2 regions of the Pseudoalteromonas sp. 23_GOM-1509m genome follow, and region 1 is predicted to be linked to the other one. Evidence: predicted binding sites of a transcription regulator. Region 1 holds the regulator's gene; the other holds the start of a gene.
The links. The regulator LexA, encoded in region 1, represses DNA repair genes until DNA is damaged. The targets are predictions, from matches to a motif close to TACTGTATNNNNATACAGTA.
Positions count from the first base shown of each region.

Region 2: a site for LexA is predicted at 4,250-4,269, ahead of N523_RS0113865 (exonuclease domain-containing protein). Genes of this name have one in related genera too.

Region 1 is NZ_JADO01000020.1:67,061-74,149, reverse strand. It holds gene hmpA (NO-inducible flavohemoprotein) at 1-454, shown strand, start outside; gene N523_RS0108735 (endonuclease) at 494-1,147, opposite strand; gene N523_RS0108730 (hypothetical protein) at 1,400-1,780, shown strand; gene N523_RS0108725 (PaaI family thioesterase) at 1,810-2,253, opposite strand; gene lexA (transcriptional repressor LexA) at 2,452-3,069, shown strand; gene coxB (cytochrome c oxidase subunit II) at 3,563-4,705, shown strand; gene ctaD (cytochrome c oxidase subunit I) at 4,705-6,297, shown strand; gene N523_RS0108705 (cytochrome c oxidase assembly protein) at 6,297-6,827, shown strand; gene N523_RS0108700 (cytochrome c oxidase subunit 3) at 6,863-7,089, shown strand, end outside.
Region 2 is NZ_KI912433.1:105,546-112,634, forward strand. It holds gene N523_RS0113845 (histone deacetylase family protein) at 1-842, shown strand, start outside; gene N523_RS0113850 (late competence development ComFB family protein) at 893-1,165, shown strand; gene N523_RS19395 (YbaM family protein) at 1,158-1,310, shown strand; gene N523_RS0113860 (sel1 repeat family protein) at 1,313-1,840, opposite strand; gene N523_RS0113865 (exonuclease domain-containing protein) at 2,081-4,237, opposite strand; gene N523_RS0113870 (sugar porter family MFS transporter) at 4,724-6,148, shown strand; gene N523_RS0113875 (OmpP1/FadL family transporter) at 6,351-7,089, shown strand, end outside.

The sequences.
Region 1 (7,089 bases):
AGGCGCACGAGTAGAGTTATACCCGCCAGCGGGAGATTTCATTTTAAAAAATGAGGCAACTCCAGTGGTACTTATTTCAGCAGGCGTTGGCCAAACCCCGATGATGGCGATGCTGCAAACGCTACTTAGTGGTGATAAAAATCAAGCGATTAGTTATTTGCACGCGTGTGAAAACAGCCGCGAATTTTCATTTAAAGGGTATTTAGCGCAGCAAACGGCAATGCATCCACAGCTAAAAACATTTACTTGGTTTAATCAAGGTGGCGAGGAGTGTGATTTCACTGGGCTAATGGATTTATCGGTGCTTGAGGCATCATTACCTATTAGCGAAGGGGCATTTTATTTGTGTGGACCAGCATCATTTATGGCTTACGTAAAAGGCCAGCTACTTGATTTAGGTGTGCAAAGCTCAAACATTCACTACGAAATATTTGGACCACACCAAGCGTTATAGGTTAATTAAAAGCGTGTGTTACACGCTTTTAATTTAAACTTACAGCTTTTTACTATTTGTGTTAGCAGCATAAGCTTGTTGTTGCCAAGCATTAAATAGCTTTTGTTGTTTAGCTGAAATTTTTAAACCATACGTTTTTTGCATGTAAGCGTACGCATCGGCAATGCGTTTACGTGCATGAACAGGCGGTTCAACAACACGTTGTTTAAAATTAACTTTAACCTCACAGCGACCATATTGCGTCGCGTTTTGGGCTAACATGCCAAAGCGGTAGTTTGAGCGATCGGCGTTAATTTCACCAATTGCAGGGGCTAAATTGTTTATATCGGCTTCCATCAAGCGAAACTTAGCGCTAACTTTGCGGCAGTTTTTACGCCCACCATCTTGCCAACATTGTAACTGGTGACCAAATTCCCATGCAGGGACAATATGTTCCCATTCAATTCGCAGGGCACGTTGATTTACTTTGCCTGAGCGGGTTAGTGTGTTGCGAGGCACGTAGCCACAATGGGTAGGGTCGGGTACCAACTTTTTGCCTTGTTTTTTTATATCGCAACCACAATAAATACTTTTAGCGTTTTCGGGAAGGGTATTAATTAAGTGCTTTTTGGCACTCGAAAACCGCGTAAATTGTTCGCCCATTGCTGAAAAACAAGCACAGCAAGCCAACAAAGCTAAAATAAACCGAATCATATCCATCACATACGTGAACTACAGGAGCGGCTAGTTTAAGGCCTAGAATAAAAAAGTAAACTGCCGCCGGCATGCTTTAATTTTAATTTGCGTATTTTGTGTAGGGCGTTTTTTAGGAGTAAATAGTGGGCAATATTCAGAGGCTAACGCTAAAAACGCGTTAATGCAGTGATTCCTGCGTTGTTGATTTGGTATAACGGTAAAACTGCGTTAAAGTTTGCAATGAGATTAATAGAGGGTAAAAACGAGATAATGTCGGAAATTCAATTTTTAAATGTAGATCTAGAGCTTGAGTCAAAGCAAGATATTAGCGTATTAGTTGCTGATTTAAAAAAGGTCGCAACTATTTTACATTATGATAAAGACGAATACCGTCAACTTGCTCGCATTGAGGTTGCAGGTGAAATAACCACGCCAGATAAAGCGATTAATCACTTGTGTGAGTTAATCGAGTCGTGTTCACGCAATGCATTAAAGCAATGGTTGAGTTGTTCACGCAGAACTTTCGATATTGGGTTTGAGTCTGGCACTTCGCCAAAATGCTTTAACCAAGCCTTACATGCAGATACCTTGTTACGTATATCTGCAATTGGTGCAGGCGTAGAAATTACTATTTACCCTTTCGAAAAGTAATTTAATTTCAACCTTGGTTAATTGACTTACTAGCCTTTTCGCTCTACTACGGCTGCGGTCATACGTGATACGCAGCAAAGCTCATTGCGGCTATTGGTTATTTTAATATCCCAAACCGAGCTGCGCTTGCCGATATGATAAGCTCTCGCTGTGGCCGTTAATGTGCCATTGCGTGATGCCTTTAAATGACTTGCACTGATCTCTTGGCCAACACAATAAAACCGATTGAAATCAACCACAAAGTTAGCGGCATAACTTGCTACTGTTTCAGCAAGCACCACATTTGCACCACCATGAACGATACCCATAGGGTTATGATGCTCTGGAATTGCCGGCATAGTTGCCACTAAGTAGTCATCACCAATTTCACTGATTTCTATTCCCATGGTTTTCATGAGTGTCCCTTGGCCTGTAATACCTTGATCTAATTGCTTACAAAACTCTAATGTAATCGGTTGATGCCAAATACTCATGCTAGCTCCTTGGATAAGTAATTGAGAATTAAAATTTATTAATATGATAATGCGTTGCTAATAATTACATTTATCACCCTGCTTTTAAAGTAGGTTATTGTTTGATGATAACGGCATATAAGGCATTAATTTATATTTGCGATTTTTAAATAACTGTATATACTCACAGTTAATTGTACTGTATGGAAAACCAGTTGTATGCGACCATTAACGAAACGCCAAGCGCAAATACTCGAACTCATTAAAGTGTTTATTAAAGACACTGGTATGCCTCCTACACGTGCCGAAATTGCACAAACACTGGGTTTTAAAAGTGCGAATGCTGCAGAAGAACACTTAAAAGCACTGGCCAAAAAAGGTGTGATTAAAATGAAGCCAGGCGCGAGTCGGGGCATTCAGCTTGTTGAAGAAGAGGAGCCAGAGCAGTTAGGCTTACCTTTAATTGGCAGGGTGGCTGCCGGTGAGCCTATATTGGCGCAACAGCATGTAGAAAGCCACTGTAAAATTGACCCTTTAATGTTTAAACCTGCGGCCGATTTTTTATTGCGTGTTAACGGTATGAGTATGAAAGACATTGGTATTATGGATGGTGATTTACTTGCTGTGCATAAAACCCAAGTTGCCGAAAATGGACAAGTTATTGTTGCCCGTGTTGACGACGATGTAACCGTGAAGCGTTTAGAAAAAGCGGGCAGAAAAGTACTCTTACATGCTGAAAATGATGAGTTTTCAGCTATTGAGGTCGATTTAGAAAATGAGTCGTTCAATATTGAAGGCTTAGCGGTAGGTGTTATTCGTAACGCTGACTGGATGTAGTATTAAAGCATAATTTAGCGCTTAATAGTGATTAGGCGCTGGGTTTGTTAGCAGCACAATGTCTAACTTATCAAATGTATGACTATATGTTGTCAAGTGCTTCTCCTATCATAAATAAAATCACTAAATACTTTATAAATAAACAAATTTACTCTGCTTTTTTAAGTTAACAATTTTTTATATTTCTATCCTGTAATTTCAATACACCCCTTACTAAACCTGACTCTTAGATTAATTGCCTGACTAGTTGCTATTTTTTTAGCTGCGCATTTTAAAAAATACACCTTGTTTATTTTTCATACTCACCTTGCTTATTGTTTATTTTTTAACTAGTTATTAAAGAGCTGGAATAAAAATAACTCACAGCTTAGTCGTTTTGAGAACACACATTTACTAAATCCAGCACCCTTATAAAAAATAAAAATAACGAATAGGCGTTTAAGCCGTATGCCTCTTCGCTTTGCGTCAGCAATAGCATCAAAGGAGCCGTCACATGGGTAAGCTGAGTTCTTCCTTGTGGCTTATATTGTTTGTTTTTTCGCAGAATGTGCTTGCTAATAGCCAATATAATATGCGTAAAGGCGTAACCGATATAAGTAATAATGTATACCAACTGCACATGACTATTTTTTTAATATGTTGTGTGATTGGGGTGATCGTGTTTGCCATTATGTTTTGGGCACTCATTCATCATCGCAAATCTAAAGGGGCTGTCCCTGCCCAATTCCATGAAAGCACCAAAGTAGAAATACTGTGGACTGCGATCCCTTTTGTCATATTAATTGTTATGGCCATTCCTGCGACTAAAACCTTAATTGCCATGGAGGATGCCAGCAAAGCTGATCTCACCATTAAAATTACAGGCTCACAGTGGAAGTGGCATTACGAGTATATGGGGGAGGACGTTGAGTTTTATTCCATGCTAGCTACACCTCAAAATGAAATAACCAACCTTGCTGATAAAAACCCGAATTATTTACTCGAGGTCGATAAACCGCTGGTACTACCAATTAATCAAAAAGTACGTTTTTTAATGACTTCAGATGATGTTATTCACTCATGGTGGGTGCCTGACTTTGCCGTTAAAAAAGATGCAAACCCTGGGTTTATTAATGAAACATGGACCAATATTAATGAGGTTGGTACTTACCGTGGGCAGTGTGCAGAGCTTTGCGGTAAAGATCATGGTTTTATGCCTGTTGTGGTAGAAGCTAAAACAGAAGAAGACTTCAAAACGTGGTTAGCAGAGGCTAAACAAGCCAAGCAAAAAGCAGCTGCAGCAGACGCTGCGTTATTAGACCAAGTTGTACCAAAAGAAGAGCTGATGGCGCTTGGTGAGCAGGTTTATATGGCGAGCTGCGCGGCGTGCCATCAGCCAACAGGATTAGGCTTGCCGGGTGTTTTTCCGGCTCTTAAAGGCAGCCCAATAGTCATAGGTGATATCAAAGGGCATATAGATATTTTGCTCCACGGTAAACCAGGTACGGCTATGCAGTCTTTCGCAAAGCAATTATCAATCAAGCAAATAGCAGCTGTTATTACCTATAAACGCAACGCGTGGGGTAATGACACTGGTGATGTAATTCAACCGAGCGAGATACAAGCGGCACTGGATGCTGATGGGGAGGCTAAATAATGAGTAGCATTGCAGAACAACCTAATACCAATGAGGCTCATCATGCCCATCAACCTGCCACAGGCTTTAAGCGCTGGTTATTTACAACCAACCATAAAGATATAGGTAGCTTATATTTAATTTTTTCACTCACCATGTTTTTAATTGGTGGGGCAATGGCGATGGTTATTCGAGCTGAGTTATTTCAGCCGGGCCTACAACTGGTTGATCCTCACTTTTTTAATCAAATGACCACAGTGCATGGTTTAATAATGGTGTTTGGTGCGGTTATGCCAGCCTTTACCGGCTTGGCAAACTGGATGATCCCGCTAATGATTGGTGCGCCAGATATGGCCTTACCGAGAATGAATAACTGGAGCTTTTGGATTTTACCGTTTGCGTTTTTAATCCTATTAGCTTCATTATTTATGCCTGGTGGTGGCCCTGCATTTGGTTGGACCTTTTACGCGCCGCTTTCCACCACTTATAGTAACGACAACACAGCAATGTTTGTATTTGCTGTGCATATTATGGGTATTAGTTCGATTATGGGGGCCATTAATGTGGTGGTCACCATAGTAAATATGCGTGCTCCGGGTATGACGTGGATGAAGCTGCCGTTATTTGTGTGGACATGGTTGATCACGGCGTTTTTACTTATTGCAGTTATGCCGGTACTTGCTGGTGCAGTTACTATGGTGCTCACCGATAAATACTTCGCGACCAGTTTCTTTGATGCCGCTGGTGGTGGCGATCCGGTGATGTTCCAACATATTTTTTGGTTTTTTGGTCACCCTGAAGTTTATATTATGATTTTGCCTGCCTTTGGCATTATTTCTACGATTGTTCCCACCTTTTCACGTAAAAAACTATTTGGTTATGCCTCTATGGTGTATGCCACCTCCTCCATTGCCTTGTTGAGCTTTATTGTGTGGGCGCATCATATGTTTACCACTGGTATGCCCGTGGCGGGTGAGTTGTTTTTTATGTACGCGACTATGCTGATATCGGTACCTACCGGCGTAAAAGTATTTAACTGGGTAGCGACTATGTGGCGCGGGTCTATTAGCTTTGAAGTGCCAATGCTGTTTAGTATCGCATTTATTGTGTTGTTTACTTTAGGTGGTTTTTCGGGGTTGATGCTAGCGATTACACCTGCCGATTTCCAATATCATGATACCTATTTTGTGGTTGCACACTTTCATTATGTACTCGTAACGGGCGCGGTGTTTTCTATTATGGCGGGGGCTTATTATTGGCTGCCAAAATGGACCGGAAACATGTTCAATATTACCTTAGCAAAATGGCATTTTTGGTTGTCGTTAATAAGTGTAAATGTGCTGTTTTTCCCAATGCATTTTGTGGGGTTAGCCGGTATGCCACGCCGTATTCCAGATTATGCGCTACAGTTTGCTGATTTTAACGCCATTATTAGTATAGGTGGGTTTGCCTTTGGTTTATCGCAATTATTATTTGTGGTGGTTGTGTATAAATGTGCAAAAGGGGGCGACAAAGTGCCTGCAAAAGTTTGGGATGGAGCTGAGGGGCTTGAATGGGAAGTTGATTCACCTGCGCCTTATCATACGTTCTCAACGCCGCCGGACATTAAATAATGACTCACTTGCCGTTATTAAAAAAGCTGGTGGTGATTTGCATTGCAATGTTTGCATTTGCATTTGCCATGGTCCCTTTGTATGACGTGTTTTGCGATATAACGGGGCTTAATGGTAAGCCCTCGTTAGAGCAGGCACAGCAAAGTACCTTGGTCACTGAAAATAGAGAAGTCAGCGTTAGTTTCACTACGCATGCGCAAAGTGGTGCGCCTTTTGAAGTTAAATCTAAAGAGTACAGTGTAGATGTAAAGCCTGGGGCTATGCGTGAAGTTAAGTTTAGCGCTAAAAATAACAGTAATGAAGATAAAGTAATGCAGGCTATACCGTCGGTAGCACCAGGAAAAGCGGCCAAGTATTTACACAAAATAGCGTGTTTTTGCTTTGATCAGCAACCGTTAAAGGCAGGTGAAGAGCTGGAGTTTACATTATTGTTTTATGTAGATACTGAATTACCCAGTGATGTAGAAGAGTTAACCCTGTCTTATACCGTATTTGATATTAGCGAGCGGCTAGTAGCCAGTAATAACTAGCTTATAAAACTAGTGAAAAACTAGGAGCAAATAAAATGAATCAAAAATATGAACATTATTATGTACCAGAGCAAAGTCCATGGCCAATAGTTGGGGCAGTTGCGTTATTTTTTATTGCGGTAGGCGCAGCCTTAACCGTAATGGATATGGGCAAAGAGGGTGGTAATGGCGTTTACTTGTTATACGTAGGTATAGCTGTACTCCTTTACATGCTGTTTAGCTGGTTTAAAAATGTCATACACGAGTCTGATCAAGGGCTTTA
Region 2 (7,089 bases), on a different contig from region 1:
AACGCCATCGCTTTCCAATTAAAAAGTATCAGCAGCTCAAGCATGAAGTTGAATTTTTAGGCTACACCCAATTTATATCACCTTCGCCAGCAACAACAGCGCAATTGAAATTGTGTCATAGCTCAGAGTACATCGCTGATTTTTTAAATGGCTCGTTAACTGACAAAGCGGTTAAGAAAATGGGATTTCCTCACTCTCCTGAACTTGTTGAGCGAACACTTTACTCTGTTGGTGCCAGCATTCAAGCCGCTGAAAGTGCAATTAAAAGTGGTTTAGCGGCTAATTTAAGTGGCGGTTATCATCATGCTTACAGCAATTACGGCAGTGGCTTTTGTATTTTTAATGATTTAGCCATTGCTGCAGCCCACCTTATTGCAACGGAGCAAGCCGACACCGTATTAATATTTGATTGTGACGTGCATCAAGGTGACGGCACAGCACAAATAACCCAACAGCACGAGCAGATAATTAGTTGTTCAATTCACTGTGAACAAAACTTTCCTCGGCAAAAACAGCACTCAAACTACGACTTTGGCTTACCTGCAAACACCACAGATGCAGAGTATTTAACAACACTAGAGCAAGCTCTTGAGTTATGTGTTCGCCTCCACCAGCCCGATATTATTTTATATAATGCGGGCGCCGATATTTATACCAAAGACGAACTTGGCTTATTTAATGTTTCTTTGGCTGGCGTATACGCGCGTGACTTTGCCGTTCTTAACTTTTGTAAGCAGCGAAACATCCCGCTTATGTGCGCTTTAGGTGGTGGTTATCAGCGTAACATCAATGATTTAGTCAGTGTCCATAAACAACTATTTAAAGCGGCTCTCGATTTATAACAATCCTTGGTATAGACTCATTAAAGACAATAACAAAGAGTGACTGGAATATGCGATTAGATGACGACATACACAATTTTTACGAAAAACTCGTTTTAGAAGAAATAGAAAAACGTAAACTTAATGAGCGTTACAACGACGATGTAATGGCTGACTTTTGCTGTACCGTACTCAATCAATTACCCCCACGTTATATTCGATACGATGTAGATATGGCATTTTATTTAACTCAAACAGATCGTTTAGATATGCAGCAACGCGTTGAACTTGCTATTAATTTTGCGATTGATCAGATTGCTAAAAAGAAAGATATTAATGAGTAACCCGCTAGAAGACGCCCCTACACACGTAAAACTGGCTGTTGATTTAATTATGATATTAGAGCAACACGACGTAGAGCCCGAAGAAGTATTAAAAGCGCTCGATATCGTAAAAAGTGACTTTGAGAAAAAGCTAGTTAGTAACTAGCTTTACTCTATTGTTTGTATTTCATGAACGGTGACAATACCATCGTGTTTATTACAATCAATTTTAATTTCGCCGAATGTTCGTCTCGGTGATGTTGACCTACGGCAGGTCATGTTTTGAGCTTTAACACCAAACTGCTCAATATAAACGGCAACAATTGCATCTATTTCTTGCTTCTCTTCTGTTGTCGCAGCGGCATAAAAAGTATCATATTGTTGTGACCAATTTTCAACGCCTGCTTCTGCAGCAACACCCAACCACCCCATACCAAGCTTAGTTGATTGCTCTAAATATTGCCCTTTTAAAAACATAAACGCTAGGGTGTATTGTGCACTTTTATAGCCCAATGCAGCGGGCTCTTCTAAATAGTTAAAAGCCTCTTCAAACTCCCCTTTTCTGTATGCCTTAACACCATTATATTCTTTTTTCTTCATGGTATTATCGCTGTAAAGACTTATTGGTGACGAATTACAGCCAGTTATTAAAGCCACCAATACCAGCAAAGTGGCACTCAATCGTTGATGATTCATTATTATCCTTAATTTATTATTTTTTTTGCTCAGAAACATAACCACTTTTAAAGCATCTGCCCTAAAACCTGTTAACATAAATTTAATATTATCATGGGATTGCAAAGCTTACAGCGATTATTTTTATAAGCGCAGTTTTAATCGCCCATTAAAAATAGATAAACCTATTTTTTTAATACCCTGTATTTATACACAAGGTACTTTACTTTACGCACAATGCATTTAACTGACGTAAATCTATCACTGACTGTCCGTTTGCTGAACCAATAATAATAACTGCGCGGCCGCTTTGGCATCGTCTAATGCACGGTGATGATTGGTTAAGTCTAAATTAAAGTGTGCAGATAAATTTCCCAGCGAATACGACTTTAATCCCTTAAATGCTTTGCGTGATTCAACGACTGTACACAGTTTTGGCATTTTAAAATTAATTCCCACCCTCTCAAGCTCTTTTTTAATAAAGCCATAATCAAAATTAACATTATGCGCCACAAAAATACTACCCGAAATTTTATCCAATAAAGTCGAAGCAATGTCGCTAAGTATAGGCGCATCACTTACCATGGCGTCGTTAATACCGGTTAGTTTGGTAATAAAACGAGGGATGGGTCGCTCTGGGTTTATCAATGTGGTCCATGTATCAACTATTTCGCCCTGCTTTACTTTAACAATACCAATTTCGGTAATGCGGTTACCGCCTTTGAGGCCTCCTGTAGTTTCAATATCTACCACACTATAAATACGGTTAGGGTCTACATACCACTTCACCGCTGCAATATTGACTTTAAAACCACTGTTTTTTAAATTATCGATGCTCACTAGCTGGTTTCTTTTAAGCTTGTCTCCGGGCGCTTTTACCTCCTCAAAATGAACTGCGCTGTTATCAACAATCATTAAATCGGGGTAACCATCTTTTAATTGTCGGTAGTTTTTTGCCATGTTTTTTAAATGGCTTAATAGCGCATTTATCGGGCTGTTTAAAATAAGCATCTCTAATGGCTTTAATACATCTTTGTGCCATCTAAATAAGCCATTTGGTTGCTCATAATACTTCGCTGCATGGTTACACACTAAACGCAGCAATTTTTGGGTACTATTACACGCAGCCAGCCGCGCCTCTACTTGCGAGGATTGATTTAAATAAAATGTATCTGTTTTTAAGGCTTGCGGATAAATATCAAATTCGTTGCAGGGGGGGGTTGGGGTTTCAATAAAAAGTTCCTGCCAAAAAACCAGCGCAAATAAGCTTTGCCACAAGGTATTCTCAGTATAAAAAACCTGCTTGCCTTGACGAGTGTAGTGATCACTTACACCTAACTCAACATCGCCACGGTAAAGTTCATCAACTTCTATAATACAGCGTGTACTGGCTAACATTTCACTAAGCCGTGAGCGTGTTTGCTTGTTAAATTTGCGCATTAAAAAGTCATCCGCAAAGTACAGTAACTCATCGGTGAGCGGATTTTCTATAATTTTCTCAAGTTGCGCCTTTACCCATTCTTTATTGCCTAAACTATATTGCTCTCTTATTTGAATTTCTAGTGCGTGCGCATCGTCTTCGCAGGCATTAAGTACATCAAACGCTAATACAGGGTTAGTTGTTTTTAGTTGCTTATAAAGTATGACCAATAACTTATTCTTTAGCTCTCGAGCTACAACCCCTACTGCTAATTCATTTATTAACTGTTTTGCTAACGTCTCATTTTCATTGTCATCTTTCGCGTTTTTAACGGCTAACCGAAAACGGTTTAACACATAGTTAGATTGCGCTTCCTCAATTGAGTCAAAGCGAGACAAACTTTCATGATGTCCTTGCCTAACAGGAGTTACCCCTAAATCTCTTAGTACAAACCGATTTTGATGATTAACATCACCGGCACTGAGCCTGCCAATATACAAAAATTCAAAATACTGGTAACACTCATCTCTATTATTGATCACATACTGATTATACAAATGCGAAAGACGCTCTGGCTTAGATTCAAAAAATGAAATAGCGACTTCAACTAAACAACTTTTAGCTGCACTTTTTTTAAATAATGGTGGCTGCTCTTGTTGAGCTAGCAACTCAATTAAGGCCGGCTTTGTTAGATGACTAAGCAGTTGCTTAGCGTCTGTTTGTGAGGGTTCATATACTAATCCGGCTGTTTTTAAATTAAAAAGTGCCTGATAAGGCGAAATAATCTCTTCATAATTTAATGACTGAGTTTGCACTAAATAAGGCTTACGAGAATAAATACGTGCTAGCATGCATTGGCTTTGCTCGTCGAGGGTGTTTATTTTATTAATAAATGTAATGTGCTTTTGCTCAAGTAAATGCATACATTTATCGCTCACAAAGCCTATTAGCTCTTTAAAATGTGCCAAATAATATTTTGCTGGTAACTCTTTTCTCATAAAAACCGCCAATACTGTATATAAAAACAGTATAATTATTTGAGCGCTTTTAGCAACCCAATTAGGAGTTAATAGCCTTTTAGAATTTAAATTGATTCAATCTCGGGCGCTTTAATTTCAGCGAGGTTTGTTACCTAATAAACTAAGTTAAAACCGAGCACCCTTTTTATACCCTGGCCCTTATCTTCACCTGTGTAGATAGCAGAACCCTTCAAGCAGTGCGTGTTTAACATTAACGAAGCGTTAGTACCTATTTACGGGCATTCACATGGCAAAAGATCTATTTTGCTTAAAAACCAAACACACTGCTGAAACTTCAATCTCAAAAGATAAACAGACCCTCGCGCAACTCAATTAATTTATTTATGCATACGTATTACTATTGAAATATCTTTTTTAGCGTGATTACTCTGTGCTAAGGTTGCCCGCAAATTATTAGTGGTACCTTAACTTCATTACACATAATAAAAATTAGGATTGAACAACATGACAACACAGCATGCAACTAAAGGTGAGCAAAGCGCAGCGGCAAAGTGCTCACTTTTATACGTTATTTTTATATCGGCTGTTGCCGCCATTGGTGGCTTTTTATTTGGTTTTGATTCAGGCGTTATAAATGGCACTGTATCGGCATTAGGTAATACATTTAACTCAAGCAGTGTAGCAACAGGGTTTAATGTTGCCTCTGTTTTACTTGGTTGTGCGCTGGGTGCTTTAGCTGCTGGCCCATTAGCTGACAAATTTGGCCGTCGCGCTATTATGATTGTCACTGCACTTATATTTGCTATCAGTGCATTTGGCTCTGGTATTGCTGATAGCTCAGCTGAGTTTATTTTTTACCGCTTATTTGGTGGATTAGGCATAGGTGCAGCCTCTGTTTTAGCGCCTGCTTATATAGCAGAAGTAGCACCAGCAAGTTTGCGTGGTCGCTTAGCGACATTGCAACAACTCGCTATTGTTCTTGGCTTATTTGCAGCCTTTTTAAGTAACTACCTAATTGCTAACGCTGCTGGCGGTGCCGAGGGTATTTTATTGTTAGACTTAGCTGCATGGCGCTGGATGTTTTGGGCTGAACTGGTTCCTGCAGGCTTATTTTTAATTGGGGTCTTGTTTATTCCTGAGTCACCGCGTTACTTAGTCGCACAAGGCAAGCTTAAACACGCTAAAACTGTATTTAATAAAATTTCAAACGATGATGCTGATGCGCAAATCAATGACGTAAAGCAGTCTCTGAAAAGCGATAAAAAACCAAGTATTCGCGATTTATTTATCGATGGCAGTAAAAAGGTACACCCTATTGTTTGGGTGGGTGTAGCTTTATCAGTTTTCCAACAATTTGTTGGTATTAACGTGGTATTTTATTACGGTTCAGAGCTTTGGCAAGCCGCTGGTTTTGATGAATCACAATCACTGTTTATAAACGTGCTTGCGGGTACCACTAATATTTTGTCTACTTTTATTGCCATTGCTTTAGTTGATAAAGTGGGACGTAAGCCATTGTTACTGGTAGGTAGTATAGGTATGTTTATTAGTTTAAGTGCACTTACCTACACCTTTGGCAGTGCAGGCCTTGATGAAGCGGGCAAGTTAGCACTTAGTGAAAATATGGGTACCTTTGCTTTAATAATGGCTAACCTGTTTGTGGTATTTTTTGGTTTAAGCTGGGGCCCTATTGTATGGGTACTGCTTGGCGAAATGTTTAATAACCGCATCCGTGGTGCAGCGCTTGCAGTTGCTGCTAGTGCGCAGTGGATAGCTAACTTTGCTATTACTATGACCTTCCCTATCATGCTAGGTAGTATTGGTTTAGCAGGCGCCTATGGTTTTTATACCCTCTCGGCGTTTATTAGTGTGTTCTTTGTGGTTAAATACATTAAAGAGACACGCGGTATGAAATTAGAGTCAATGTAATTACTTGGCTGGAGTAAAATAGCGCATAATAATGCTGTTTTACTCCAGCGTATTTAATCCTCCTTTGTAAGCCCTTTCATTTACCTGTTCCTCATCCACAAACAATATGCTTTTTTAGTATATATAATCTTTTAAAGTTCTTTTTTGGAATATAAAAAGTTAGCTATTGTTCGCCAACTTTCTCTACTTAGTCTCAATTTAAATGAAAAAACAGTTATTCTCAGGCCTTGTTTTCACCTCTGCGTTAAGCACATTTAATGTATTTGCAACGAATGGCTATTTTACTCATGGCTACGGTATGACTCACAAAGGCATGGCAGGTGCTGGTGTAGCGTTATCAGAAGAATTAATGTCGGGTGCAAATAACCCGGCTGCTTTTTCAGCTAATGGCACGCAAATGTCGGTAGGCATAGAATTATTTGCTCCTGAGCGTAACTACACCGCTGCAAAGGTCGATGAATACTTTCCCAATGCACTGTATTTGGACGCAACCACCAAAAAAAGTGATAACAGCTTATTTGCAATTCCCGAATTTGCTATTGGCCATCAACTAAATGAGCGCATTAATATTGGCCTATTAGTTTACGGTAACGGCGGAATGAACACAGAATATGTGGCTGATTCTGCCCCTCAAGGCACATTTTATGGCGGCACCACCGGTGTTGACTTAAAGCAGTTATTTGTCAGCCCAACCATGAGCTATCAATTAAATGAACAAATACGCCTAGGTGTATCTGCTATTTATGTAGTGCAACAATTTGAAGCACAAGGTTTGGCAAATTTTGCCGCCTTTTCACAAAAGCCAGAGGCGCTGTCTAATAATGGCGTTGATACCAGCACAGGCATTGGAATGCAACTTGGGATCAGCCACATTATTAACTCGTCATTTAGCTGGGGCGCCAGTTACCGTTCATCAGTGTCTATGGATGAATTTGACCGTT